DNA from 4 places in the Streptacidiphilus sp. MAP5-3 genome. Region 2 is predicted to be linked to each of the others. Evidence: riboswitches for the same ligand, from Rfam matches in the RefSeq annotation. Region 2 holds a riboswitch; each other region holds the start of a gene.
What was found. A riboswitch is a leader RNA that binds a small molecule or an ion and turns the genes downstream of it on or off. The one in region 2 is predicted to bind cyclic di-AMP.
Positions count from the first base shown of each region.

Region 1: another riboswitch for cyclic di-AMP. It lies ahead of ABH928_RS05735 (transglycosylase family protein); the one in region 2 lies ahead of ABH928_RS21845 (transglycosylase family protein).
Region 3: another riboswitch for cyclic di-AMP. It lies ahead of ABH928_RS20840 (family 16 glycosylhydrolase); the one in region 2 lies ahead of ABH928_RS21845 (transglycosylase family protein).
Region 4: another riboswitch for cyclic di-AMP. It lies ahead of ABH928_RS25880 (M23 family metallopeptidase); the one in region 2 lies ahead of ABH928_RS21845 (transglycosylase family protein).

Region 1 covers NZ_JBGCCL010000002.1:437,730-444,819, reverse strand. Annotated here, with positions in the region: gene ABH928_RS05765 (GNAT family N-acetyltransferase) at 1-132, shown strand, start outside; gene ABH928_RS05760 (hypothetical protein) at 187-492, opposite strand; gene ABH928_RS05755 (hypothetical protein) at 489-923, opposite strand; gene ABH928_RS05750 (hypothetical protein) at 1,137-3,356, opposite strand; gene ABH928_RS05745 (DUF805 domain-containing protein) at 3,405-3,740, opposite strand; gene ABH928_RS05740 (MBL fold metallo-hydrolase) at 3,869-4,612, shown strand; gene ABH928_RS05735 (transglycosylase family protein) at 4,636-5,781, opposite strand; cyclic di-AMP (ydaO/yuaA leader) riboswitch at 5,784-5,977, opposite strand; gene ABH928_RS05730 (FadR/GntR family transcriptional regulator) at 6,286-6,996, shown strand; gene ABH928_RS05725 (asparaginase) at 6,983-7,090, shown strand, end outside.
Region 2 covers NZ_JBGCCL010000014.1:168,185-175,274, reverse strand. Annotated here, with positions in the region: gene ABH928_RS21870 (hypothetical protein) at 1-150, shown strand, start outside; gene ABH928_RS21865 (DUF397 domain-containing protein) at 346-567, opposite strand; gene ABH928_RS21860 (helix-turn-helix domain-containing protein) at 813-1,676, opposite strand; gene ABH928_RS21855 (GPP34 family phosphoprotein) at 1,947-2,672, opposite strand; gene ABH928_RS21850 (D-alanyl-D-alanine carboxypeptidase family protein) at 2,976-4,994, shown strand; cyclic di-AMP (ydaO/yuaA leader) riboswitch at 5,265-5,419, shown strand; gene ABH928_RS21845 (transglycosylase family protein) at 5,425-6,681, shown strand; gene ABH928_RS21840 (GNAT family N-acetyltransferase) at 6,838-7,090, opposite strand, start outside.
Region 3 covers NZ_JBGCCL010000013.1:168,053-175,142, forward strand. Annotated here, with positions in the region: gene zapE (cell division protein ZapE) at 1-757, shown strand, start outside; gene uvrB (excinuclease ABC subunit UvrB) at 825-2,948, shown strand; gene ABH928_RS20835 (TerD family protein) at 3,115-3,693, shown strand; cyclic di-AMP (ydaO/yuaA leader) riboswitch at 3,956-4,077, shown strand; gene ABH928_RS20840 (family 16 glycosylhydrolase) at 4,076-5,284, shown strand; gene ABH928_RS20845 (TerC family protein) at 5,516-6,559, shown strand; gene ABH928_RS20850 (TetR family transcriptional regulator) at 6,653-7,090, shown strand, end outside.
Region 4 covers NZ_JBGCCL010000020.1:104,628-111,717, forward strand. Annotated here, with positions in the region: gene ABH928_RS25870 (thioredoxin family protein) at 1-309, shown strand, start outside; gene ABH928_RS25875 (bile acid:sodium symporter family protein) at 409-1,512, shown strand; cyclic di-AMP (ydaO/yuaA leader) riboswitch at 1,544-1,671, shown strand; gene ABH928_RS25880 (M23 family metallopeptidase) at 1,684-2,433, shown strand; gene ABH928_RS25885 (hypothetical protein) at 2,725-3,024, opposite strand; gene ABH928_RS25890 (hypothetical protein) at 3,040-4,629, opposite strand; gene ABH928_RS25895 (PrsW family glutamic-type intramembrane protease) at 4,805-6,568, opposite strand; gene trmB (tRNA (guanosine(46)-N7)-methyltransferase TrmB) at 6,680-7,090, opposite strand, start outside.

The DNA of each region.
Region 1 (7,090 bases), on a different contig from region 2:
CACACCGTCGGCAACGAGGGCTCGTGCCGCGTGGCGCAGAAGTGCGGCTACGTCCTGGATTCGGTGCTCCCGCCGATGCCGCCGAAATTCCCGCACGAGGGACACCGGCACGTGCGCAAGCGGCCCGCGTAGCAGCGACCGACATCGATGCGGCCCTGCGTCAAGGCTGACTTCGACCCGGACGAGTCACGAACCGCCGGCGGCCGTGCGCTGCTGAGCGGCCGTGTGGATCGCCTGCATGTACGGGAGGTCCATGGCCTGGGTACGGGCGGGGAGTTGCTCGAAGGGCACGATCGCCGGATGGTCGGGCTCGCGCCCGAGCATCCACGCCGACCACGTGTCGTGGACGTCTTCCGACGTGGTCTGCGTGCCCTTGGCCCTCATCAGCACCGCGTAGCCGAGGAAGAGTGCGTCGTCGTCCCCCGGCGGCTGTGCGGCCGGCGGGAGCAGGTTCCGGATGAGGGCGGCGTCTTCGGTGAGGTACTGGCTCATCCCAGCAGTCTGCCCAGGAGCAACAGGACGTGCAATCCGGCGAGCAGCCACGGGATCAGCCGCTCGGTCGTGCCGAGTTCGACGTAGCCGAGCCGCCGTGAACCGGGGTCTCCCACGTGCTTCAGGATCTCCCACTCGTCCGTGAAGATCCGGGCGGGCAGTCGCTCCTCCAGCCTGTTGATCACCCTGAACTTGGCTGCGTTGAGCATCCGGTAGCTGCGCAGTTGCAGCCACCACACCACGGAGATCGCACATCCGGTGAGGGCTGCGGTCAGTGCCGAGTACCACGCGACGTGGTCGAGTGTCGTGTCGGCAAGGCCCACGGCCGCCAGCAAGGTCGTCTGGACGGAGAGGAAGAACTTGTTGGCGGCGCCGCGCCGCTCCGAGACCCGGTCCGCCATCTCGACTGCCAGGGCGTAGGGTTCGAACAACCCGCGACCGACCCTGCTCCTCGGCACAGGCCGCGACCCGGCGTCGGGAGTGCGGGCCTCAGCGGTGCGGGCCTCGGGGATATCGGCTGCGGGTGCGGGTGCAGTTTCGGGCGCGGGTGCGGCTTCGGGCGCGGGTGCAGTTTCGGGCGCGGGTGCAGCTTCGGGTGCGGGTGCGGGTGCGGCTTCGGGTGCAGGATCGGTCTCTTGCATCGCTCAAGCACTCCTGACTTTGTCCGTGACGCTCTGATTACGGGGCAGTTCGGCGAGTTCCGCGAGGACAGGCTTGAGTTGACGCTTGACCAGGCGTGAGAGCGACCACCCCCTCTTGACTGACGTGAGGGCGATGGCTGCCGGATCGAATCGCCTGAACTCCCCCACCCCGTTCTCGCCAAAGACGACAATGCCTTTGAGGGGGAAGTCCCAGTCCTCGAACGCCTTCACCCGTTTCCTGCCGCCGAAGCACACCACCTTCCACCGCGAAAGCTCCTGGTAGCCGGACTTGGGCCGGAAGGCAGGCAGCTCAGGCAGCGGGCGCCGCGTCGGGAGCTCCTGTCCCGACGCCTCCTGTGCGGCAGCGAAACGGCGCGCGTACTCGGCTTTTACCGACTCGCAGAAGTCGCCGTACTCCTCCTCGTCGCAGTAGACCAGGAGCACCAGCCGTTTCAGGTCCATCACCTGAGCAGCCTCGGCGAACTCCCATACCGTTCCCTCGCCCCTGCCGGCGGCGAGGGCGACCACGTGGGCGCCTCGGATCAGCCCACCCACGGTGTCCTGCCAGTCGTCCAGCGGCAGGTAGCCGCGCGCCGCGCCCGGAAGCGGGAGGTCCTCGTCCGGACTGCCGATCGCGATGACCTTTCCGATGCCTCCGAACCGGCGCACCAGGTACTCCTCCTGCGTCAGCCCGGAGAGGAGGAAAATGGCTGTCCCCGGATCACCCCCACCGACCAGCGTCGTCGGCATCTTGAACATCGCCTCGTCCTGCGCGAACGGCCGCAGGTAGAGCACGTACCGCGTGTAGAGGAGCTCGGTGAAGGAGCCGATGATCTTCACCGTGTGACGCTTGCCCCTCTTGATCAGCAGGCGGCCGTAGAGGAACACCCACATGCCGATCGTCATGCCGACCAACCCTGCTCCCCTGGCCAGCAGATCGACCCAGGTCAAGATGCCCGCGCCGGCACCGACCCCCTGCCTCAACACGCCGTCTCCGGCCGCCCCGGCGCCCGTTCCGGCGACCCGCAACGTCCACCCGGCCGCGATCATCGCGCGCCCCTTGTTGGGCTTCTGTTCACCGTGGCGCGGGTATTCGTCCGCAGGCTTCGTCGTTCTGCGGCCCGGGGGCCGCGGCGGAAACCCCGGCGGGACCGGGAACAGGACAGAGGAGCCGTAGCGCACCTCGCCCCAAATCGCTGCGCGCAGTGTGCCTTCGAGGCTCTCCTTCCGAAAGCACCGGTCGAGGTAGAGCAGGCCCAGAGTCAGCGGTGTCAGCGGCGCCGTCACGACCGCAGCGACAACGAACGCGAGCACGACGATGGAGACGGGAAGGATGAGACTGTCTGCCGACAGGTGGACCTTGCTGCCCGACGGACCGTAGAGAAGCTCCGGTGGGAGGTACCGAGCCGCGACGGTTGAACCGACGCCGATGATCAGTTGGGTCGCCGCCCGGCCGACCATGCCGGGCAGGAGCGAGATGCCGAAGGTGCGCCACCAGACGCCGCGGTTGAGCTGCCAGGAGCGGCGCAGCGCAGTCGTGGGGGTCATGCCCTCCAGTACTGAGACCGGTGTGGCATAGAGCAGCCTGCCCCCGACGTACAGCATTGCGGCAAGGCCGGGGAAGAGCAGCAGCAGGGCCAACCCTGCGGCAGCAGCGCTGTGGAGAGCGAGGCCGAGAACGACGGCCGGAAGGACGGACAGCAGGAGGACGCCGACCACGACCAGCGAGGTCAGCAGCTGGGTGCCGAGTGTCCGCCGCAACTGGGGGCGCGCCTCGGCCCAGGCCTGGCGGGCCGTCAGGCGTCGGCCGAGCACCGCGTGATGGCCGAGGACGGTGAGACAGACGGCCGTGGTGACCGCGGACGCGAGGACCGCGCACAACAGAGCGGGAACGATGACCACGGCTGCGGCAAGGGCCAGTTCGATCCCGCGCGTTGTGGTCATCCGCCCGCCGTGCAGGTGCGGGGAGGTGATCAGTCCCCACGCGGCCCACGCGCTGCCGCCGAGTACCACTGTGCTGCCGAGGGCGACGATCAGCAGCGGGAGGTACAGCGGCCAGAAGTACCGCCGGACGGTGGCGAAGACGCCCTTGACGATGTCGTTCGCGTCGAGCGGGCGTAGCGGCACGACCGCACGGTCCCGCGCCCCCATCGGCCACGCGAGTACCACCGCTCCGCCGCCAGGGCCGTCGCGCCTGACCGCTTCTCCCCCGTCGCCTGCCATCGCAGCATCCTCCCCCGATGTGTGCCGCCCTCTGTGTCAGATGATGTGTCAGACGCTCGCGCCGTACTGGTTCGGTCCGGGCGTGCCTTCCTGGCACAGGAACACCAGCAGGACGATCACGCCGATGAACGGGATGAGGGCGATCAGGATCCAGCCCGCCGACCGGTCGGTGTCGTGCAGGCGGCGGAAGGCCACCGCGAGCGTGGGCAGCAGGACCGCCAGGCTGTAGACGGCGTAGAGCAGCGGGAAGTGGATCGCGGCGCCGATGATGATCAGAAGTGCGCCGGCGACGACGTTGAACAGCGTGAACATCCAGTACTCCGCGCGCCGTGCCCGGCCCGAGAATCCTGCGTAGTTCTTGAGCACGTCCAGGTAGTAGTTCACGGCCCCTCCAAGGTGTGACTGGCTTGTGGAAGAAGCTAGCCACGGTCAGAGGGGACCGGTCCCCGGCGAGTTGTGCCCCGGTGTCGTGAGCGCCTGCGCGGCTACAACGTCCCTGCCAGAATGGGCATATGCCGACTCTCACGGTACTCGGAACGTGCGGCGCGTGGCCAGAGGCCGAGCGTGCGGCGAGTGGGCTCCTGGTGGAGGCGGACGGGTTCCGCGTCGTGCTGGATCTCGGATACGGCACGCTGCCGCGCCTGTTGGCGCACTGCACGGCGGACGAGGTCGACGCCGTGGTGATCACGCACGGGCATCCCGATCACTGCGCGGACCTGAGCGGGCTCGGTCGGGCGCTGACGTTCGGGGCTGAGCGGGCCGGAGGTGGACGAGCCGGGCGCACGCCGCTGTACTGCCCGGACGGGGTACTGGAGCGCGTGCAGGCGATGGAGCCGAGCGAGGACCTGCGGGAGGTGTTCGCGCCGCATCCGCTGCCGGGGAGTCACCAGGTCGGGCCGTTCCGGCTGGACGGGATGCTGCTGCCGCATCATGTGCCGCACGCGGGGGTGCGGCTGACCGTGTCAGGAGTGGCCGTGGCCTACAGCGGCGATGCAGGTCCCGCCGCAGGGCTGGGCGAACTGGCGGCCGGGGCCCAGCTGTTCGTGGCCGGGGCGACCCTGCAGGGCGCGGACCGGGACCCGTACCTGCTCAGCGCCGCCGAGGCCGGCCAGTGGGCCGCCGACGCACAGGCCAAGCGGCTGCTGCTCACGCACTTCTGGCCCGGCGCCCAGCGGAGCCGGTCCGTCGCGGAGGCGGGTGCCACCTACGACGGGGAGGTCCTGGCCGCGGAGGAGGGGACGAGCCTCACGCTCTGACCCCGCCCCCGCGCCACGGACCGTCAGTACCAGTTGTTGGCCTGCCAGAACGCCCAGGCCTGGTTCGGGCTGCCGTAGGTGGAGTCCATGTACTGCAGCGCCCAGCGCAGCTGGGTGGCCGCGTCGGTCTGCCAGTCGGCGCCGGCGGAGGCCATCTTGTCGCCCGGCAGGGACTGCGGCAGGCCGTACGCGCCGGAGGACGGGTTGGTGGCGGTGACGTTCCAGCCGCTCTCGTGGGAGATGATCTCGTCGAACGAGGCGAGCTGGTCGGCCGGGACGATCTGCGCGGCGATGGCCTGCGGGTCACCGCTCAGGTTCGCGTTGCTCGCGGGCTGCGCGGCGGAGCTGCTCTGGGCGCTGCTGCCGGCGGACGCGTCGCTGCCGGTCGTGCTCGTGCTGGTGCTCGTGGTCGTGCTCGACGACGAACCCGCGCCGGTGAGCTGCAGGTGCTCGCCCGGGAAGATCAGGTTCGGGCCCTGGGTGAGCGTGGCCTTGTTGAGCTGGTACAGCTCCTGCCAGCCGCCGGAGACGTGGTGCGACTCGGCGATCGTCGACAGCCAGTCACCCGAGACGACGGTGTACTCGGTGGCACCGGCAGTCGCACCGGAAGCGGGCGTGCTGGCAGGGCTCGTGCCGGCAGCAGCCGTGCTCGGCGCGGCGGAGCTGCCGCCGTCGGAGTCCTCCGAGCCCGCCTGGGCCTGGCCGCTGTCGCTGGAAGCGGTCGAGCTGTTCGAGGAGCTCCCGGAGCTCGACGAACCGGAGGTGCTGATCACCGGGGCGGGGCCGCCCTGGGTCAGACCGGCCTGCGGGCCGCAGACGGGCCAGGCGCCGGGGCCCTGGTCCGCGAGGACCTTCTCGGCGACGGCGATCTGCTGGTCCTTGCTGGCCTGGTCGGCGGAGGACGCGTACTGCTGACCCCCGTAGGCGTCCCAGGTGGACTGCGAGAACTGGAGGCCACCGAAGTAGCCGTTGCCGGTGTTGATCGACCAGTTGCCCGTGCTCTCGCACTGGGCGACGGCGTCCCAGGTGGAGGTCGAGGCGGCGAATGCGCTGGACGTCCCGACGAGCGGGAGGGCGATGCCGGCGCCGGCGACACCGGCGACGGTGGCCAGGCGACGGGCCTGGTTGGTGCGGGGACGGCGGTGACGGCCGTTTCCGGACAGGAGCATGGCAGGGTCCTCTACGACGCCTGCGAGGTGAGCTGTCGGATTCGGACCGTGGGCTAGCCCGGCCGTGCTGAGCACGGCTTCACCCCAAGCTGCGGACCTTCTGGAGCGCAGCGACTTACCTGGTTCCCCCGCCCCTGCCGGGCCGAATGTTCGCGCTGCCCGAGCCTCCGGCGGCAGGATTCGGCGTTCCGGAACATCGGGGTCCGCTATGCGCGGACAGGCGGCACGCTAGGCAGTGCGACACGGCGAGGGCAACCGCCGCGAGCCCTCTGTGAGCAGGGCCACATGCCCGCGCGACGGGCTCCAACCCGCCTTCGCCACCTGAAGGTTCATCAACTGCGGCGGACAGCACCGCTCCCTGCCTCGGCTCGGCACCGTGGGCCGCCGCCCCCGCGCAGGGTGGCAAATCCACGCTTGACAGCCCCATCCGCAACCTCCAGGATCACTCGGGTGAACCTGTCAGACAGCCAGACAGGTGGCGCAATGCCGCGTCGCGTCAGCGCGATGGAAGCGGTGTTCGGCCATCTTCGCCAGGCCATCGAGCGCGGCGACTACGCCATAGGCGACAAGCTCCCCTCCGAGGCGGAGCTGTGCCGCATGCTCGAGGTCAGCCGGCCGGTGCTGCGGGAGGCGCTCCGCGCCCTGCAGGCGATGGGCCTGACCGCCTCCCGGACCGGCAAGGGCACCTTCGTCATCGCCCACGCGGTCGAGGAGCCCACTTTCGGCGACTACGCGGCCGGCGATCTGGAGGAGGTGCGCCGGCACGTCGAGATCCCCGTAGCGGGCTACGCGGCGCTGCGCCGCACCCCCGAGGACCTGGACCGGCTGGCCCATCTGCTGGAGCGGATGGAGCGGGAGACGGACACCACCGCATGGGTCGCGATGGACAGCCTCTTCCATCTGACCGTGGCCGCAGCCGCCCAGAACCCGGCCTTCCGCCGGGTGATCGAGGAGATTCGTGACGCCCTGGCACGCCAGTCGTCGTTCCTCAACGAACTGGGCCCCGGACGCCGCGAGCAGTCCAACCGGGAGCACCGCGTGATCGTCGAGGCGCTGGTCGACGGCAACCAGGACGACGCCGTCGCCGCCATGGCCCACCACCTCGACTGCATCGACGCGACCCTCAGCAGCATCGTGCACCCCGGGCGCACCACACCCACCCACATCCCCATCCCACTCCCACCGAAGGCGGATCCGACGCGTGAACCTCGCTGACTCCCCCGCGATACGCGAACCCCGTCACTCCCCCGTCGCACACCTGGTGCGCGGCGGGGTGGTCGAGGGCGTCCACTACGGCTCGGTCGTCGTG
Region 2 (7,090 bases):
CTCCAACAGGACCCGCGCACCTGCTGGGACGCGTTCACCGGCCTGGACGGGGAGGTGGCCGGTGCGGTTCCCGGTGCGCGGGTGGAGCTGGTGGCGCCGTTCATCCCGACCCTGCCGGGTACGGACACCTATGTGGACGAGTTGCGGTAGTGAACGGTTCCCGGACGGACGGGAGTTGGCCGAATATGGGCCGACCCCGGGAAGGGCTGGTCCGGGCATGACAGGCATGAGGGCGCCGGACGGGGAAGGTCCGTTCCGGCGCCCTGGCTGGGCCGGTGGAGTCGGGACTGGTCGAGCCTGGCTGGTCGGGGCAGATCAGATAAGGGCAGCTCAGATAAGGGCGGGTCAGGTCAGGTCGAGGGAACCGGTGGCGACCTCGGCCAGGAAGGCCGTCCAGGCTTCGCGACTGAACTCCAGCGACGGGCCGCTCAGATCCTTGGAGTCGCGGACGTGGACGGCCGCGGCGGGTCGAGCGACCTCGACGCAGGCATTCGCGCCCGAGTAGCTGGACTTGCGCCAGTCGAGGGCGCCTCGTCCGGTGTCCTCGCGGTGGTCCTCAGTGATCATTTCCATCTCCGTTCCGGAAGAGGTGACCGACACGCAATCGGCGACTCCCGCAGGCAGCGGATCCGACAAGCGGGTGATCGTGATTGCTGGTGTCAGTTTGCCCACCGGGCAAGCGATCTGGAAACCGTCACTTGTTTCTGTTCACCCGTTGGATAGCTTTTGGAGAAGGCTCACACTGAGAGCTATGCCCTTGGTGTATGCTCGCGCCCCCAGCGCCCGAGCACGCCAGTTTTGCGGACTATGTGTCACTGGGCAAGGTGTTTCGCCACTTTGTCCACAAGTTCCCGGGTCTGTTCCGGCCCGAGGGCCTGCGCCTGGAGATGCTGGTAGAGGCTGGCGTACGCCCGTACATCCGTTTCCTTCTCCAGGTACAGGTCGCTCGTCACGCCTTCCAGATAGACGACGGTGGCGTCCGATGCATCCCGGTACTCCAGGATCGAGAAGTTGGCGGTCATTCCCGGGTGCGCACCGATGCCGAACGGCAGCACCTGGACGGTGACGTGCGGCAGCGTGCTGGCCTCGATCAGGTGCTCCAGCTGCGCCCGCATCGTCTCCGGGCTGCCGACCACCCGGTGCAGGGCGGCCTCGTCGATGACGGCCCAGAGGCGGAGCGGTTCGTCGCTGTTGCGCAACAGCTCCTGACGGACCATCCGGACATCCGTCCGCTTGTCGATCTGTGCGGGCTGCGCCTCCGGCTGGATACCCGAGACCACGGCGTGCGCATAGTCGCGGGTCTGCAACAGGCCCGGGATGAAGAGCGACTCGTAGGTCCGGATGCCCACCGCCTCGGCCTCCAGGCCGATGTAGACGCTGTACGGGACATCGCCGAACGCGTGCCACCAGCCGCGCTGGCGCGACTCCTTGGCCATGGTCATCAGGCCGTCGACCATCGACTGGTCGTTGACCCCGTAGACCTCGCAGAGGTCGCGGACGTCACGCTGACTGATGCTGCGTCGGCCGTTCTCGAGGCGGCTGATCTTCGACTGTGAGACCAGCAGTTGCTGTGCGACCTCCTCCGCTGTGAGGCCCCGTTGCTCGCGGAGCCGTCGCAGCTCGGCGCCGAGACGGCGGCGGCGGACGGTGGGATTGACGCTGCTGGCGGTGGACACTGTCTCTCCTGGGCATCGGTGGTCAGGCACGCCCCTGTGTCAGCAGAATGCCACCTCGACACGCCCTCATGTGGTCCAATCGCCGGGGATGTTGACGAATCCGCTCAAAGACGGAACGATTCTGCGCCCTCGTGCGTCGTTGTGAGCGTGGGCCGTTCTTACCTGACAGCACGCTCCTCGGTGACAGCGCGCGCGTCGGGCATGCGGGAGAGCGGCGGCGAAGGGTGGTTCGCCGCCGCTCCGGTTCGCGTGGACTCGGCGCGCGTAGGTCTACCGCACGCCGGCGCGCACCATGCCGGTGGACACCGACGGTCTGGCGGCGGCTGGGCGTGCCGGGGTCGGCCGGGTGTTGTTCGCCCGGACCTGGGGCGTCGGCAGACCGTTCTGCACGTCCATGACCGCATGCGCGACCATGCCGCCGAGGGGGTCGTAACGAATCAGGTCGCGCAGGCGTGACCGGCACGAGCGACCTTCGTTACCTGGATAGAGATGCTTGCCGAGGCCGACCGCGTGGGCCAGTGCGGCGAGCGCGGCGGTGCGCGGGTCCGGAGGGACCCCCGTGCGGATCGCCGTGTCGAGCCGTTCCTTGATGGCGCTGTTCGTGCACTCGTCCGACGCCTGGTATCGGGTCGTCGGTAGCACCCCGCACACCTGGCCCGGCACGGCCTTGACCATCGCGCACCGCTCCAGGTGCGCGAGATAGGTCTGGCGCAGGCCCAAGCGCGGGCCGCCGATCCACTGCACGGCGCGCACTGCACTGCCACGTCTGCGCAGCAGTTCGAGCGCGTGATCGAGGGTCGGGTCGCCGGTCGGCCGTGGATTGACCACGGTGATCCGGTCCCCGTCCGGGACTATTCGTCCGGCCATGGCCAGCTCGACGAGCTGCGCTCCGGCCAGTCCGAGATCGAGCGTCTGGGGCTGCGCTGTGGTACCCGTGGCCGGGTCCAGAGCGAGCAACAGCAGCTCCTCGGGAATTGTTCTGCGGCTCTTGCCCATCCAAGCCTCCCCGCGTGGATGCACAACAGAGTGACGCCTCTCACACCCTGCTGTCGAGAGGGCCTAGAGAGTGACACGACTCCGTGATCTTTCGGAACCGCCGCACCGCGCGTCCGCGTCTGGCCGAGGGGTGGGGAATCGCCGGACTGCGGCCCGGTGAGCAGGAATGGCCCCGCGCGTGCAGGAGACTGGTCCCTGCACGCTTTGTCGACGTCGGTGAGCAGGGCCGACGCGGCAGTCACAGGCAGGTTTGCAGGGACGGTCCTGCACGGGTGCGTGCAGGGACAGAGGAGGCTGGGTTACGTGGGTGAGTCCCCCGACAGGTCGCAGCGGACCGCGGGCGCGGAGCGGGAGCCGGAACGCGCGGGAACCGATCCCGCCGTCCCCGCTCCGGACGTGGAACCCGCGACCGAGGCGGAGCCTGAGGCAGCAGCGGAGGCGGAGGAGAGCGGGCAGCCGGAGGAGCACGGGGAGGATGCGCCCGAATCCTCGGTCGACGTACCGACCCGTGTGCTGCGCGCCCTCGACTCGGAGCCGGAGGTTGCCAAGGAGCCCGAGGCTGAGTCCGAATCCGTGGAGGAGTCGAACAAGCCCGAAGCGGAGAGCGAGGACGAGCCGGAGGCTGAAGCACCGGAGGCGGAGGAAGCTCCCGAGGCTGAGGCTGAGCCCGACGCCGGCGCCGGCGCCAAGGACGAGCCTGCGGACGAGGCTGAGGCAGCCGAGGACGCGGAGGACGCCGAGGAAGAAGAGCCGGAGGCGGAGGCCGAAGGCGAGGCGCAGCCCGAAGCCGCCGAGGAGCCCGCCGCCGAGGACACCGACGAGTCCGCCGGTGACAAGCCCGCCGACGACGGCCCCACCGGTGACGAGGACGAGACGCGGGCCATGCCCGTCTTCCCGCCGCCGCTCCCGCCGACGCCGCGCGGCGGCGCGGGCGGGCCCGGCGGCACGGGCGGACCGTCGCCCGAGCCCGTTCCGGCCGGGGCCGGGGCCATGGGGACCGCCACCGCTGTGATGCCCTCGCCGGAGACCACCGCCGAGGCGATGGACATCCTGGCCACGCTGAGCCGTCGGCCGATGACCCCGGCCCGGATCGCGCTGCGGCGGATCCGGCTCTGGGGCACGTTGCTGCTGGTCCTCGTGATCGTGCTCGGCGCGGTGCAGTTGCTGCGTCCGATCCCGACGCCGACGCTCCAGTTCACCGGCGAGCAGAGCTACACCTTCTCCGGCGGCACGCCGAACCTCACCTGGCCGACGGCCGGTCAGGCCGCCGTGGCCGTACCGGGGCTGGGCGTGCTCGGGCACAGCGGGAGCGACAACCAGGTGCCGCTGGCCAGCGTCACCAAGGTGATGACCGCGTACATCGTGCTGCACGACCACCCGCTCAAGGTCGGCGACCAGGGGCCGATGGTGCCGGTGGACGCGGCAGCGGTGAACGACTACAACACCGGTAAGCCGCAGGGTGAGTCGGTGATGAAGGTCTCGGTCGGCGAGCCGCTGACCGAGTACCAGGCGCTCCAGCTGCTGCTGATCCCCTCCGCCAACAACGTCGCCCGGCTGCTGGGCCGTTGGGACGCGGGCAGTGACGCCGCCTTCGTGCAGAAGATGCAGAGCACCGCGGCCGGTCTGGGCATGACCAAGAGCGTCTACACCGACCCCAGCGGTCTCGACGCGACCACCAAGAGCACGGCCAACGACCAGCTCAAGCTGATCGAGGCGGCCATGCAGATGCCGGTCTTCAAGGAGATCGTCAGCACCCCGTCGTTCAACGCGGCGGAGAACGGCATCACGCCGAACACCAACACGCTGGTCGGCAGCAACGGCGTCATCGGCATCAAGACCGGCACCAGCACGGCGGCCCTCGGCAACCTGGTGTGGGCGGCGGAGCAGAACGTCGGCGGTGCGCAGCAGCTGATCCTGGGCGCGGTGCTGAGCCAGCCCGCGATCGGGCCGGGGCCGGGGCAGGGCATCCTCGCCCAGGTGCTGCAGAAGAGCCAGCAGCTGATCATCAGCGCCGAGAGCGCGCTGCAGTCGCACGTCGTGATCAAGAAGGGCGACGTCGTCGGGTACGTCGACGACGGTCTCGGCGGACACACCCCGGTCGTGGCCACCGCGGACGTCAGCGTCATCGGCTGGAGCGGCCTGTCGGTGAGCACGTCGCTGCAGCCGCTCGCCGGACAGTCCGTCCCGCACAGCGCAGCCGCCGGGACGGCCGTCGGCAACCTGGTCGTGGGCAGTGGTGCCGGAGCGCAGACGATCCCGGTCGCGCTGCAGTCGGCGCTCAGCACTCCGGGCACCGGCGCGAAGCTGACCCGACTGGGCTGACGCACTGTCAGATCGCTCTCTCAGATTCCCCGCTTGAAACGGGCCCGTCCGTCGGACGGGCCCGTTGTCATGCCCGGGGGTGCAATCTTGACGACATTTCGGACATCTACGCAGGGTTGGAGTGCGAACCAATGACGGTCGATGTGACGGACCTCTCAACGGCCTTTGATCGGCTTGAGGTTTGAACTTCGATCTGCCTACGGTCGGCGTCGTTCGCACTTAAGCGGAACTGACATCACCGGAACGCCGAGTCCTGCCGTCGGGGTTGTCAGCTGTCACCCGACGCACACCACGGCAGGAGCGGGGGACCCAGGTAAGTCGCCGGGAGCGTGTCGCTCCCGGCTCGGGGTGAAGCCGTGCTCTGCACGGCCGGGCGACTCCGGCCCGAACCCGACAGCTCACCTCGCAGGCGTGGGAGAGGACCCACACCATGACTGGTCGCCACCGCGCGCCCAAGATCGCCCGCCGTGCCTCCAAGCGCCTGCTCGCCACCGTCGGGCTGACCGGCGCAGGCCTCGCCCTTCCGCTGGTCACCGCGACCGGCGCCCACGCCGCCACCGTCTCCACCTGGGACTCCGTCGCCCAGTGCGAGAGCAGCGGTGACTGGTCGATCAACACCGGCAACGGCTACTACGGTGGCCTCCAGTTCTCGCAGTCCACCTGGGACGCCTACGGCGGGCAGCAGTACGCGTCCTCCGCCGACCAGGCCACCAAGGACCAGCAGATCGCCGTCGCCGAGAAGGTCCTCGCGGACCAGGGCCCCGGCGCCTGGCCCGTCTGCGGCCCGCAGGCCGGTCTGACCCAGGGCGGCCCCGCCCCGGCGATCAGCACCTCCGGCTCGTCGAGCAGCTCCAACTCGACCGGCTCTTCCGGTTCGACCGCCGCGAGCGACTCGTCGGCCGCCGGCAGCACCAGCAGTTCCTCCGAGTCCGGCTCCGCCGCGTCCAGCGCCTCCAGCGCCCCGGCGACCGGCGGCTCCTCCGCCGGGCACTACACGGTCCGGACCGGCGACTGGCTCTCCACCATCGCGCAGAAGCACGATGTCTCCGGCGGCTGGGAGCGTCTGTACCAGCTGAACAAGGCGACCCTCACCCACGGCCCGAACCTGATCTTCCCGGGTCAGCAGCTGGTCCTGGGCGGCAGCGCCGCGTCCGCCCGGGCGGCACAGCCCTCGAACGACTCGGCCGGCGACTCGGACAACGACTCGTCGTCCGCCGCTTCGTCCTCGTCCTCGAACGCGTCCGCGAGCTCGAACTCCTCCGGCTCCACCCAGGCGTCCACCGGTGCGGCGACCTCGTCGAGCAGCTCGACGCAGGCCGGCTCCGGCGCGGCCGCGACGGCGATCGCCTTCGCCGAGGCGCACGTGGGCGACTCCTACGTCTACGGCGGCAACGGCCCGAACGCGTGGGACTGCTCCGGTCTGGTCCAGGCCGCTTACGCCCAGGCCGGGATCAGCCTGCCGCGCACCTCCGCCGACCAGGCCTCGGCCACCACGCCGGTCTCCCTCAACTCGCTGCAGCCGGGTGACCTGCTCTTCTGGTCCAGCGACGGCAGCGACTCCGGCGTCTACCACGTCGCCATCTACGTCGGTGGCGGCCGCTACGTCGAGGCTGCCAACCCGAGCTCGGGCGTCAAGTGGGACACCATCAGCGACTACACCCCGAGCTTCGCCGGTCGCGTCTCCTGACACACCGCACCAGGTGTGGCGTGGTGGGCCGGTCCGGGTGACCTGTCTGGCTCGGACCGGTCCGCCGCGTCGCTGTTGACGGGTTGTCGTCCGGAGGTGAGACGCAGCCCGTCGGGATTCCTCTCCCTCATGCACCCGGAGTACCGGATGCGCCGTTCACTCGGCGTCGTCCTGGTACTCCGGGTGTCGTGTCAGCCAGGCCTTGATGAACGGGCAGGTCACCTGGACCTTGATGCCCCGGCGGCGGCCGTCCTCCACGGCGGTGCGGGCCAGCAGGCCGCCGATGCCCAGGCCCTCGTAGGCGGGGCCGACGACGGTGTGCTGGTAGATCACCCGGTCGTCGTTGCGGACGTACGAGGTGAACCCGACCAGCTCTCCCTCGATCCGGGCCTCGAACCGCTGCGCCCCC
Region 3 (7,090 bases), on a different contig from region 2:
GACCCACCTGCTCGCCTCGCTCTGGCACGCCACGCCCGGCCCCAAGGCCTTCGGCACCTTCGTCGAGCTGACCAACCTGGTCGGTGCGCTCGGCTTCCAGCAGGCGGTCCAGGCGCTGTCTGGGCACACCCTGCTGTGCATCGACGAGTTCGAGCTCGACGACCCGGGCGACACCGTCCTGGTCTCCAGCCTGCTGACCCGCCTCGCCGAGGCGGGCGTGAAGCTGGCCGCCACCTCCAACACCCTCCCGGGCAAGCTGGGTGAGGGCCGTTTCGCGGCGTCCGACTTCATGCGCGAGATCCAGGGCCTGGCCTCGCGCTTCCGCAGCGTCCGCATCGACGGCCAGGACTACCGCCACCGCGGCCTCCCCGAGGCGCCGCCCCCGTACGTCGACGCCGAGGTCGCGCAGCTCGCCGCGTCCTACGGCGAGGGGGCGTCCCTGGACGACTTCGACGCGCTCCTCAACCACCTCTCCGAGGTCCACCCCAGCCGCTACGGCGCCCTGCTGGACGGCGTGGACGCCGTCTTCCTGCGCGGCGTCACCCCGGTCGCGGACCAGAGCACGGCGCTGCGCCTCGTGGTCCTCGCGGACCGGATGTACGACCGCGAACTGCCGATCGTCGCCTCCGGCGCGGGCTTCGACTCCATATTCAGCGACGAGATGCTGGCCGGGGGGTACAAGAAGAAGTACTTCCGCGCGATATCCCGCCTCGTCGCGCTGGCCCGCGACAGCAAGCAGATAGCGGCGACCGCCTGAGCCGGACCGGGGGGCGTTCTCCGCTTACGTGACGGGTTTGTCAGTGGGGGGTCGTACGGTTGGTCGCGTGAGACCCATCACCGATCTTCAGCGGTCCGTGGCGCCTTTCGAGGTCGTCAGTCCCTACCAGCCCAACGGCGACCAGCCCGCCGCCATCGCGGAGCTGGAGCGTCGCGTCCGTGCGGGTGAGAAGGACGTGGTCCTGCTCGGCGCCACCGGCACGGGCAAGTCCGCCACCACGGCGTGGATGATCGAGAAGCTGCAGCGCCCGACGCTGGTCATGGCGCCGAACAAGACGCTGGCCGCCCAGCTGGCCAACGAGTTCCGCGAGCTGCTGCCGAACAACGCCGTCGAGTACTTCGTCTCGTACTACGACTACTACCAGCCCGAGGCGTACATCGCGCAGACGGACACCTACATCGAGAAGGACTCCTCGATCAACGAGGAGGTCGAGCGGCTGCGCCACTCGGCGACCAACTCGCTGCTGACCCGGCGCGACGTGATCGTCGTCGCCTCCGTCTCCTGCATCTACGGCCTGGGTACGCCGCAGGAGTACGTGGACCGGATGGTCCAGCTCAAGGTCGGCGACGAGATCGACCGGGACGCGCTGCTGCGCCGCTTCGTCGACATCCAGTACAACCGGAACGACCTCGCCTTCACCCGCGGCACCTTCCGGGTGCGCGGCGACACCATCGAGATCTTCCCGGTCTACGAGGAGCTCGCGGTCCGGATCGAGATGTTCGGCGACGAGATCGAGGCGCTGAGCACGCTCCACCCGCTCACCGGCGAGGTCATCAGCGAGGACCAGTCGCTTCACGTCTTCCCCGCGTCCCACTACGTGGCCGGCCCGGAGCGGATGGAGCACGCCATCGCCGGCATCGAGGCCGAGTTGGAGCAGACCCTCGCCACGATGGAGAAGCAGGGCAAGCTCCTGGAGGCCCAGCGGCTGCGCATGCGCACGACCTACGACATCGAGATGATGCGTCAGATCGGCACCTGCTCCGGCATCGAGAACTACTCCCGGCACATCGACGGCCGCGACCCCGGCAGTGCGCCCAACACCCTGATGGACTTCTTCCCGGAGGACTTCCTCCTGGTCATCGACGAGTCGCACGTCACTGTGCCGCAGATCGGCGCGATGTACGAGGGTGATGCCTCGCGCAAGCGGGCGCTGGTGGAGCACGGCTTCCGGCTGCCCTCGGCCATGGACAACCGCCCGCTCAAGTGGGAGGAGTTCGTCGAGCGGATCGGTCAGACGGTCTACCTGTCGGCCACCCCGGGCGCCTACGAGCTCTCCCGCTCCGACAGCCAGGTCGAGCAGATCATCCGTCCCACCGGCCTGATCGACCCGGAGGTCGTGGTCAAGCCGACGGAGGGTCAGATCGACGACCTGGTCCACGAGATCCGGCTGCGCACAGAGAAGGACGAGCGCGTCCTGGTCACCACGCTGACCAAGAAGATGTCCGAGGACCTCACCGACTACATGCTCGAACTCGGCATCCGGGTCCGGTACCTGCACAGCGACATCGACACGCTGCGCCGCGTCGAGCTGCTGCGCCAGCTGCGGGCCGGCGAGTACGACGTGCTGGTCGGCATCAACCTGCTCCGTGAGGGCCTCGACCTGCCCGAGGTCTCGCTGGTGGCGATCCTGGACGCCGACAAGGAGGGCTTCCTGCGGTCGCCCACCTCGCTGATCCAGACGATCGGCCGTGCCGCCCGTAACGTCTCCGGCCAGGTCCACATGTACGCGGACCGGATCACCCCGGCGATGGAGCGGGCCATCGACGAGACTAACCGTCGTCGCGAGATCCAGCAGGCCTACAACCGCGACCACGGCATCGACCCGCAGCCGCTGCGCAAGAAGATCGGCGACATCCTCGACTCGCTCGCCCGCGAGGACATGGACACCGCCGAGCTGCTCAGCACCGGTTACCGCCAGGGCGGCGGTGGCGGCGGGCGCGGTCAGAAGGCCCCGGTCCCGGCGCTCGGCGCCAAGGCCGCAGCCGCCGCGGGAAAGAAGGACGCCAAGAGCCTGCCCGCCGCCGAACTGGCCGAGCTGATCGGCGAGCTGACCGACCGGATGCACGCCGCCGCGGCCGAGCTGCAGTTCGAGGTCGCCGCGCGGCTCCGCGACGAGGTGAACGAACTGAAGAAGGAGTTGCGCCAGATGCGCGAAGCCGGCCTCGCCTGAGTGCACCGCTTGAGTGCGCCCGAGTGCACCGCTTGAGTGATCGTCGGCACTCCCGGGGAACCCGCAGGCCCGTCCGGGTCGTATGGTGCAGTGAGGGCTGCGTCGGAGCCGGACGGGCGCCGGTACCGAGGCTGCGGTTCGCGAACGAGTTCGGGAGGGGCGTGCCGTGTCGGTGAATCTGAGCAAGGGTCAGAGCGTAAGTCTGGAGAAGGACGACGGGGGCATGCTGTCCCTGGTGCGGATGGGCCTGGGGTGGCAGGCGGCGCCGCGCAAGGGCCTGTTCGGCACCCGCCGCCGCGAGATCGACCTGGACGCCTCGGCGGTGCTCTACTCCCAGGGCTCGCTGGCCGACGTGGTCTTCTTCCAGCACCTGGTGAGCAACGACGGCTCGGTGCGCCACACCGGCGACAACCTGGTCGGCGGCAAGGGCGGGGAGGACGACGAGTCGATCCTGGTCGACCTGCGCCGGGTCCCCGACCGGATCACCCAGATCGTCTTCACCGTCAACTCCTACAACGGCCAGAGCTTCCAGGAGGTGCAGCGCGCCCACTGCCGCCTGGTCGACGAGGCCACCGGCGACGAGCTGGCCCGCTTCACGCTCAGCGGCGGCGGCCCGCACACCGGCCAGGTGATGGCCAAGGTCTACCGGGACGCGGGCGGCAGCTGGCAGATGGCGGCGATCGGCATCCCGGCACAGGGCCGCACCTTCCAGGAGATGCTCCCGGCGATCGAGCAGGCGCTCTGAGCAGGGTCGGCTCAATGGCCTCGGCAGGGCCTTGGCAGCGCCTGAGCAGGCTCTGAGCAGGGCCTTCTGCGTCGTGTAAAGGATCTGTGAGATAGCCCTCAATACCCTTCGAGGGCTTGGGGCGCGCCGACCTCATCTGCCTAACCTGCCCGAGTCCGTCGCCACAGACGGGCACCGTGCGCCGGTACGCCTTGTCCTGCCCGTCGACGCCGGATCGCACGAGTACCACGGGCCGGAGCGGGGGAACCAGGTAAGCGCCCCGCTCTGCCCTGCGCCCACGCGCGGGACCGGTCGGGGCTCGGGGTGAAGCCGCCGCCGCGCGGCCGGGCCAGCCTTCCGGCCCGAACCCGACAGCTCACCTCGCAGGCGTCGGAGAGGCGCCATGCGATCCACCCTGTCCACCCCTGCCCGAATACTGGCCTTCACGGCCGCGCCCGCCCTGCTGCTCGGCGGCGCCGTGGCGACCCAGGCCCAGGCGGCCACGCCGAGCGTCAGCGAGACCGGCCTGACCGCGACCACCAGCGGGAACACCGCCAACGTCACGCTCACGGTCCGCTCCACCGCCTGCACCACCGTACGGAGCCTCGGCGTCGCCGTCCGTGACGCGTCCGGCAACAACGTCGACTTCCCGCAGTGGGACAGCAACGCGCGGATCTGCCCGACCGGGCTCACCTTCCACGCCGGCAGCCGCACCTTCGCGCCGGGCCGCTACACGATGATGGGCGCCTACCTGGACGCCGCAGGCTGGCACAACCTGGCGGCCAAGACGCTGGCCGTCGGCTCCGCCGCCACCACGGGCACCCCGGCCCCGGCCCCGAAGCCGACGTCCGCGTCGACGCCCAGCCCGGCACCCACTTCGGCTCCGTCGACGCCTGCTCCGAGCAGCAGCCTGCCCGCCGGTGTCGCCACCTCCACCACCCCGGTCTGGGACGAGGAGTTCAACAACCCGATCACCTGGGGCCAGCGCTGGGTCGGCACCACGACCTCGTCCTACCAGTACGGCGACCACAACCCCAGCGACAACAAGCTGGACTGGCTCGACCCGAACGACGTCGCGGTTGCGGGCGGCGTCGCCACCTTCACCGCCCAGCCGAGCTCGCACACCCTGGAGAACGGCCGGCAGGCCTGGACCACCGGTCTGCTCACCACCGAGGGCTCGCAGGAGGGATTCCAGGTCAAGACCGGCGACTACATCGAGGCCCGCGTCAAGCTCCCCACCCAGCAGGGCGCCTGGCCCGCGCTCTGGACCTGGAAGAACGGCAACGGCGAGATCGACTCGTTCGAGTACCACCCGGACAACCCGAACCTGCTCGAGCTCTCCAACCACGTCAACGCCGCGCACGACTACTACACCGACGCGAACGCGATCAAGCCCGGCCAGTGGGTCACCATCGGCACCAAGTACGGTGCCAACTCCGTCGACTGGTACATCAACGGCGTGAAGGTCTACTCCGACAACACGGGCGTGGGCGCCAACTGGTCCGCCTACCTGATCCTCAACCTGTCGCTCTCCGCGGGCCAGTACCACCCGGCCCCGAGCGGCACCGAGCCGATCAGCTTCTCCGTGGACTACGTCCGCGTCTACAACTGAGCGCCGCGAGCGCCGCTAGCGCCGCACTCGCGCGATTCCTTACGTTTTCCTGCCGGGGCTGCTGTTAGCCTCGGCAGGAAGCGGAGGGGAGTACTCCCTGAAACGACGTCCCCGTCAGCACGTCGGTGCCCAGCACCGACCGGGGTCGTCGGCCCACACCGACATCGACGGTGGGGCGGAGGAGACCTCCGGCAGACAACAGCTGTCGCCTGCCGGAGGAGCAACCCGTCCATGGACGTGTCCGTGGCCCTGTGGGCCGTCACCATCGCCGTACTCGTCGTCCTCATCGCCGCCGACTTCCTCGTCGGCGGTCGCAAGCCCCATGAGGTCTCGCTGCGCGAGGCCGGGATCTGGACCGTGGTCTGGGTCGTCCTCGCCGCTCTCTTCGGCGGCTTCCTCTGGTGGCACTCGGGCGGAGCCGCAGCCGGTCAGTTCTTCGCCGGCTACATCACCGAGAAGTCGCTCAGCGTCGACAACCTCTTCGTCTTCGTGCTGATCATGGCGAAGTTCGCCGTCCCGGCCGAGCTCCAGCAGCGGGTGCTGATGGTGGGCGTGCTGATCGCGCTGGTGCTGCGCACGGTCTTCATCGCGGCCGGCGCGGCCGTGATCGACAGCTTCTCCTGGGTCTTCTTCCTCTTCGGCGCGTTCCTGATCTGGACGGCCTGGAAGCTGATCAAGGAGGCCAGGGCAGGACACGCCACCGGCCCCGCTGCCGGCACCGGCATGACCGCCGACACCGGCATGACCGCCGACGACGGCGAGGAGTACCGGGAGAACCGCTTCCTGCGGGACGTCGAGCGCCGATTCCCGTCCACCGACGGCTACCGCGGCACGCGGCTGGTCGTCGTCGAGGGCGGCCGGCGGCTGATCACCCCGATGCTGGTGGTGATCCTCGCCATCGGCAGCACCGACGTGCTCTTCGCGATGGACTCGATCCCCGCGATCTTCGGGCTGACGCAGGACCCGTACATCGTCTTTGCCGCCAACGCCTTCGCGCTGATGGGCCTGCGCCAGCTCTACTTCCTGATCGGCGGCCTGCTCACGCGACTGGTCCACCTCTCCTACGGCCTGTCGGTGATCCTCGGCTTCATCGGCGTCAAGCTGCTGCTCCACGCCCTGCACGAGGCGGGCGCGCACGGGGTGCCGGAGATCAGCACCCCGCTCTCGCTCGGGTTCATCGTCGTGGTGCTCGCCGTCACCACCGTCACCTCGCTGCGGGCTTCGCGGAAGCAGCCCGAGCGTGCCGCGTCCGCCGAGGAGGCGTCCGCCCGGTGAGGTGCACCCGCAGCGGCTTCTGAACCTGTTCTGTTGCGGCGTCATGGCCCCTGCGTGAAAGAACATTCGGCGTCCGTCGGCGAGGATGGAGACATGAGTGACGCTCAGCCGCCGTCGTCCGAAGAGCGGGCCGGAACCCAGGCCGCCGGAAAGGCGGCCGCCAAACGCACCGGGCGCAGGCCCGGCGGCGCCGACACCCGTGGCGTGGTGCTGGACGCTGCTCGCGCCGAGTTCGCCGCGCGCGGCTACGAGAAGGCGAGCATGCGCGGCATCGCCCGGGTGGCCGGGGTCGATCCGGCGCTGCTGCACCACTACTTCGGCAGCAAGGAGCAACTCTTCCTGGCCGCACTGGACTTCCCGATCGACCCGGCCACCGTGGCGGCGGTGATCCTGGACGGCGACCGGGCGCAGGTGGGGGAGCGGGTCGCACGCTTCGTCGTGGCGCTGTGGGAGCAGCCGGAGGTGCTGAATCGCCTGATGGCCGTGGTGCGGACGGTCGTCGCCAGCGAGGCCATCGCCGAACTGCTGCGC
Region 4 (7,090 bases), on a different contig from region 2:
GGCGCCGGCTGGTGCGCCGACTGTCAGGTGCTGGCGCAGCGTTCGCTCAGTGCCGGGGCGTGGCTGGTCCTGTCGCGCGACTACCACCTCGTCACCGTCGACGTCGGGCACTTCGACCACAACACCGCCCTCGTGGCCCGCTGGATCGACCTCAGGAAGAGCGGTATCCCGGCCCTGGTGGTGCTCAACCCGAACGGCAGCGTCCGCGCCACGACCCAGGACGGATCGTTCGCCAACGCACGCACCCTCTCCTCCGACGACGTCGCGAATCGACTTGTCGACTGGCTCTATCCCGCTTCCCGATCATGACGGAATCCACTCGATGTCATGAATCGCCCCAGCTCAGCGGGACAGTGCGGATGCGAACCTGATCTGATGCCGCCACAAGCACGAAAGGCGGTGCCCCTCATGCGTCCGCTCTCCACCCTCCTCGCCGCCGTACAGCGACGCCTGCTCTGGATCATGCTGCTCGCCTACGTCCTCGCGGCAGTGTGGCCGGGGCCGGGGATCGCGCTGCGCGGGGTGGGCCTGGCGCATGTCGGCGGGGCCGATTTCCCGCTCCAGGCCGGGCTGCTGGCGCTGATGGTCTTCAACGCCGGCCTCACCGCCCGTGCCGAGACGCTGCCCTCGCTGCTGCGGCGTCCCCGCGCGCTGCTGGTCGGGATCGCCTCCAACGCCCTGCTGCCGACGCTGCTGCTCGGCGTCGGCGCGCTCGCGGCCGACGGCTGGCACAACCCGCGCGAGGCGCAGAGCCTGCTGGTCGGGCTGGCCCTGGTCGGGGCAATGCCGGTCGCCGCCGGGGCCACTGTCTTCGCCCAGGGCAGCGAGGGCAACGCGACGCTCACGCTCGGCCTGGTCGTGGGCAGCACGATGCTGAGCCCGCTCACCATCCCGCTCGGTCTGCACCTCGGCGGATTCCTGGCCTCCGGTCCGTACGCGGCCGACCTGCATCGTGTGGCCGAGCACGCGTGCAGCGCGTTCGCCGTCCTGGCGGTCGTGCTGCCGTGCGCGGCAGGGTTGCTGACGGGTCGCCTGCTGCCGTCCGGCGCGGCGCGGGAGCGCTGGCTGCCGGCGGTGAAGGCGGTCAACCTGCTGGTCGTGGTGACCCTCAGCTACACCAACGCCTGCGGCGCGCTGCGTCAGGTGATCGAGCGTCCTGATCCGGACTTCCTGGTGCTGGTGGTCGTCGCGGCGGCGGCGATGTGCGCGGGCTCGTTCCTGATCGGGTGGGTGCTGGCGGTCCGGCTCGGGGTTCCGCGGGCGGACGCCATCGCGTTGACGTACGCGTCGGGCATGAACAACAGCAGTGCGAGCGCGGTCGTCGCGGCCACCAGGATGCCCGGCAACCCGGCGGTGCTGTTGCCGATCCTGGCATACAGCCTGCTCCAGAAGGTGCTGGCGGGCTCCGTCGGCGCACTTGTCCGAAATGACCGACTTGATGACGAAGGTTCAGCTGGAGGCGCTGCCGTCCCAACTGCACCCCGGGAAGTACTTGGTTTCAGACGGCTTTAGTATTAACTTTCAATAACAGTACGCGCGGCCGTCGCGCGGATCGCCTAATCCTCACGGAGCCGGGGACCCACGTACCCCGGGGTGAATCGGCCTCACAGCCGTAGGAGACCGCCCTCTCCGAACCCGTCAGCTAACCCGGTCGGCGAAGGGACGGAAAGGAGCACGCCAGTCATGGCGTCATACCCGGTCGAGACCGTCGCCGAGCCTACGGCCACGGTGCCGCGCCAGCGCGGTGCCGCACTGGGCCTCGCGGCCATGGCGGTCGGTGCCAGCAGCGTCATCGGGCTGGCCGGTCCCGCCCTCGCGGCGGACCACTCCGAGCACGGTGGCCCCACCGGCACGATGCGGCTCCAGGACGACGAGCAGGTTCCGGCCAGCCACGGCTCGGACGCCGGTGTGGCCCTTGCGGACCGCATCCTCGCCCAGGCCGTCCCGCAGCGCGCCGCCGAGAACACCGCCCGCAGGGAGGCCGCGAGCGCGGCCACCGCGAAGGCGCAGGCGGTCGAACGCGCCCGCCTGGCGGAGTCGTTGGTGGCCCCCCTCACCGCGGTCCACAGCGACACAGGCCGTGGCGCGGTGGGCTCCTACTGGGCCCACCTGCACGCCGGCCTCGACCTCGCGGCCCCGGCGGGCACGGCGGTCCGCGCGATGGGCACCGGCACGATCACCGAGGCAGGCTGGGCGGGCAGCTACGGCTACCGCGTCGTCCAGACCCTGCCGGACGGCACGGAGATCTGGTACTGCCACCTCTCCGCGATCACGGTCGCGGGCGGCGGTTCGGTTGCAGCGGGCCAGCCGCTGGGTCGCGTGGGCGCGACGGCCAGCTCCACCGGCCCCCACCTCCACCTCGAGATCCGCCCGGACGGCGCCGAGCCAGTCGACCCCACGGCGTGGCTCGCTTCGCGAGGCGTGAACCTCTAGAAGCTTTCTGCAGCTGAGGTAGTTGCACCGTCTCAGGCTGCGCAGGCGGGGAAGTTGCACTATTCAGGGGCGCGGGGAACTGCGCGAGAGACCACCCCATGCGGATGACTCAGTTCGTTGAGGACCATCTGCCCCGAGTGGCTTGTCGCGCAGTTCCCCGCGCCCTGAATCGTGAAACTTCCTGCGGGAGCGCGGGCTCAGCTGGTCGCGCCCACGCGGCGGAGCCGCAGATCAGCAGAGCCCCGCGCCCCAGGGGTGTTGCCACGCCCCCTGCTTCTGACTTCTGGTCGACTACTTCCGGTCCGCCAGGGCCCAGGACGCTGCCGCCATGCCCGTGGCCACCGTCAGAACGGACGGCCAGGCGCCGATCTTCTTCGCCAGCGGGTGGGAGCCGGCGAACGCCGCCGCGTAGAGGCCGCCGAGCGCGGCGGCCGTGCGCGGGCCCGCGGACTTGCGCCACTGCAGAGCCGCTGCGCCGCCCGCCGCGGCGAGAGCGACCCCGCCGAGTTCCCTCCGCTTCGTCGCGCGGGCGACGGCAAAGCCGCCGATGAGTCCGCTCGCGGCAATCAGCGAGGAAGGGACCTGAGCCATGACCGTGAACCTCCGTCAGTTCGTGCGTGTGTTGTGCAGATGCAGGCCGATGTATCCGACATAGACCCGGCCCGTGTTCGAGCAGTCATCGTGATAGTGCAGGCGCGGCGCCGTTCCACCGCCGCCTATCCGCAGGTGGGCGCCCATGAAGACGCGGCCCGACGGGTCGACCGTCGTCGGGACCGGCAGCAGGCGTTCGCGCTTCCACTTCGCGTTGGTGCTGACGGTGCGTGACTCGCCGCGGATCACCTTGCGGGGCGGGAAGGGGTGGCAGTCCGGCGGGGTGTTCTCGCACCAGCTGCGGAAGTCGCCGCCGGACGCGCCCTCCTTGGCCGCCTCCGCGTAGTCCTGGAGGGCCAGCAGCGCGTCCCAGGTCATCCGGACCCAGGTGGGGTGGTCGGTCTGCTCGTCCAGCTCCTTGGTCAGGCGGGGGTCGCCGGTGTACTCCAGCAGCTGGAACTCGTCCCAGCGCTCCAGCAGTTCGGCGAAGGTGCCGGGCTCGGAGTCCTGCGGACGGGCCGGGCGGCCGGAGAGGGAGCGCAGCTCCGTCCGCGCCGCGCGCAGTTCGCTGTACTGCTCGTCGTACTCCGCGGCCAGCTGCGACTCGCGCTCCTCCGCCGCGCGGAGCCAGCGGCGCACCTCCTGGAGCTCCTCGGCGCGGGCGCGTTGCTCGTGGAGCTCCTCCTCCTCGTGGTCGACCAGCAGCCCGCCGGGCACGATCGCGTCGGCCTCCGGCAGGCCCTCGGGGCGCAGCGGCGGCAGGCCGACCAGCTGGTCCGGCAGGGGGGTCTGGACGGCCAACCGACGCGGCAGCCAGGCCAGCAGTCCGGAGGCCCGGCGCAGGTTCTCCTCGATCGTGGACCGGGACATCACCCGGTGCCGCGCCGCCTCGGGCGCCCAGGCCGGGTCGAGGCCGGGGAGGTACGTGCGGACCGCGCCGCCGTACACGCGGTGGTGTTCCAGCGCGGCGTTGAAGGTGCGCTCGGCGCCGGGAGCCAGCGCGTAGAGGACGGCCAGACCGCTGCAACTGCGGAGCAGCGGGTCGACGGTGTCGTTGAGCCAGTCCTCGAAGTCGGTGTGCAGGGGAGTGCTGGCGACCACGATCGGCAACCGCCGGTCCGGGTCGCACAGTTCGTCGAGGATCTCGTCGACGTCCTGCTTCTCGATGATGCCGGGCAGCGCGTGGACGCGGGCCGCGCCGGTCTGCTCGCCCTCGACGGCGTCCAGGACGTCCAGCAGGCCGCGGGCCAGTCCGGGAACGGGGGCCTTGGCGGGCTCCTCGCCGCGGACCGGCAGTTGCTCCGCGTCGAGCTGCACCCAGGTGCGGCCGTCGCGGGCGGACGCCACGGTGAGCGAGGTCTGCCAGATGCCCTGCACGGTGAACTCGCGCAGCCGCCATCGGGCGAGCCGCCCCTGGACCGCCTTGCCCCGGGCCACTTGGTCCAGGACGGCCTGCGGTCCGACGCGCCGACGACCGTTGCCCGAGCCGGGCTCGTCGTAGTGCAACGCCTTCAGCCACTGCCGGAGCTGCTGCTCGGCGAGGGCAACAGTCTCCTGGTGGCCGTGTCCACTGGTCACGGCCATCCGATAGATGCCATCGGTCACTGGCGCTGCCTCCTGACGCTGTGTCGGCGTCGCCGCACCTCCGTGTGCGGATATTGGGACAACGCGACAGGGGTGGCAGATGGTTCCGGTACGCCCGACGCACAGGCGATGCCGGGATGTACGGAGGATGAGCCGGGCGTGTGCGTCGGGCGTCAGCCCCGACGTCAGCCCCGACTCAGCTCTCGGCCGGAGGCTGCTCGGCCGCGGGGCTCGGCTGTGCCTGGGACGGCACCGCCGGCTGCTGCGGCGGCTGCTGCGCTGCGTACGGCGACGGCTGTTGTGGCTGCGGTGCGTACGGCCACGGCTGCTGCGGAGCGTATGCCCGCGGAGCGTACTGCTGGCCGCCGTACTGCTGCGCCGCGTACGGCGGTCGGCCGTACTGCGGCGGCGTCTGCTGCTGCGGCACGAACGGCTGCTGCCCGTATCCCGGCGGCTGGGTGTGCGGGTAGGGCGCGTAACCGGGACCGGGACGCTGCGGGTAGGGCGTGTAGCCCGGACGCTGCGGGTACGGATACCCGAAGCCCGGCGTCGGAGCGCCGGCCCAGGCCGTGGCCAGCGGCGGGTGGGTGCGGTACCACTCCTGCTCGCCGACCCGGTCGAAGACGCCCTCGACCGTCTCCTTGCGCTCCCACAGGTGGTGCAGCAGCTCCTGCTCGCGCTCCGCGAAGTCCTGCACCGCGAGGCCGCGGGCCACCCGCTCGCGCAGCAGCGCCAGCGAGGTCGCGAAGCCCTGGTACTCGCGCATCGCCTTGTCGCCGGTCGGCCCCCGCTGGAAGCGGGCCAGCGCCCGGGCCTGCTTGCGGGTCCGCATCGACGCCAGCACCAGCGGCACCGGACGCGCGATCCAGCCCGCCGCGACGTAGACGGCCAGCTGCTTGCCGACCACCCGCAGCTCGTTGCCGCGCGACCAGATCACCAGCCAGACCATCAGCGCGAAGACCGGCATCATGAAGAGGAAGTAGACGCCGAAGAAGCCCAGCGGGCCGAGCACCGGCGCGCTGTTCCAGGTGCCGTGCATCAGCATCGCGAAGATCCAGCCCGCGATCGGGGCGCAGATCCGCTGCCAGCGCTTGCGGCTGATGGCCGCGAGCCCGAAGCCCACCGCCGTCATCGAGGTGAAGAGCGGGTGCGCGAACGGCGACATCACCTCGCGCATCACGAAGGTCATCACGGTCGCTGCTATGCCCGTGCCGCCGTCGTTGCTTCCGTCCATCACCGAGCGGCCGATGTAGAGGATGTTCTCGGTGAAGGCGAAGCCGGTCGCGGTGAACCCGGCATAGACCGCGCCGTCGACGATGCCGGTGAAGTCACGGCGGCGGAAGAGGAAGATCAGCAGCAGCGGCGCGGCCTTGGACGACTCCTCGACCAGCGGCGCGACCAGGCTCGCGCCCAGCGTCTCGCCGCCGCCCACCTGGTGGCTGATGAGCAGCGAGGTGGCCCAGTCGTTGGCCAGGATCGCCACCAGCGTGGCCGCGCACGCGCCCCAGCCGAAGCAGAAGAGCAGCAGCCGCGCGGGCTTCGGCTCGACCCGGTCCAGCCAGTGGTAGGCGCCCAGCACCAGCGGCACCGGCAGCACGGCGAGCGCGACGCCGACGACGAACCCGGCGGTCCCCGTCTGGGTGTGGACCATGTTGAGGATCGCCGCCCCGCACGCGGCGAAGGCGATCACCACCAGCGCGATACGCAGCCAGCGGTTCTCCAGCAGGTTGCGGCGGACCTTGTAGCGAAGGGCGCGCGGCGGCTCGAAAGGCAGCCCGGCCGTCCCCGGCTGGGGAGCCGTCGGCAGACCCTCGGGCAGCGGCACGTCGACGGCCACGGGTGCGACCGGTTCGGCGGAGCCGGTGGGCGGGAGGGGGGTTTCGGTGCCGGTGCCGGATATCGGCCCGGTCGAGTCCCCGGCGGTGCTGTTCGCCGGGGGTTCGTGCTGCGCGCTGCTCACCCCATGACCTTAGCGGGGCGGCGGATCAGCGGGTAAGGACTTGTGCCCGTACGGTCACCGCACGATCACCACAGGGGTGCGATGCACGCGCGCAGGCGCCCGGACCGCAGCTCAGCGTCGACGGAAGAGCAGGTCGCGGACGACGTGGCCCTTGGCCAGCCCCTGGCGCTCGAACTTGGTCACCGGCCGCCAGTCCGGACGCGGCGCGAAGTCGTCGTGCAGGTTGACCAGGTCGAGGGAGGCGGTCAGCACCTCCAGCATCTGCTCCGCGTAGGGCTCCCAGTCGGTCGCGCAGTGCACCGTCGCGCCGGGGCGGAGCCGGGACGCGGCCAGCGCCGTGAACTCGGGCTGGATCAGCCGCCGCTTGTGGTGGCGGGCCTTGGGCCACGGGTCCGGGAAGTAGATCCGCAGCCCGTCCAGGGACGCGGGCGCCAGCTGGTCCCGGAGCAGCACCACGGCATCCCCCTCGGCCAGGCGGACGTTGTCGAGGCCGTCGGACTCGATCCGGCGCAGCAGGTTGCC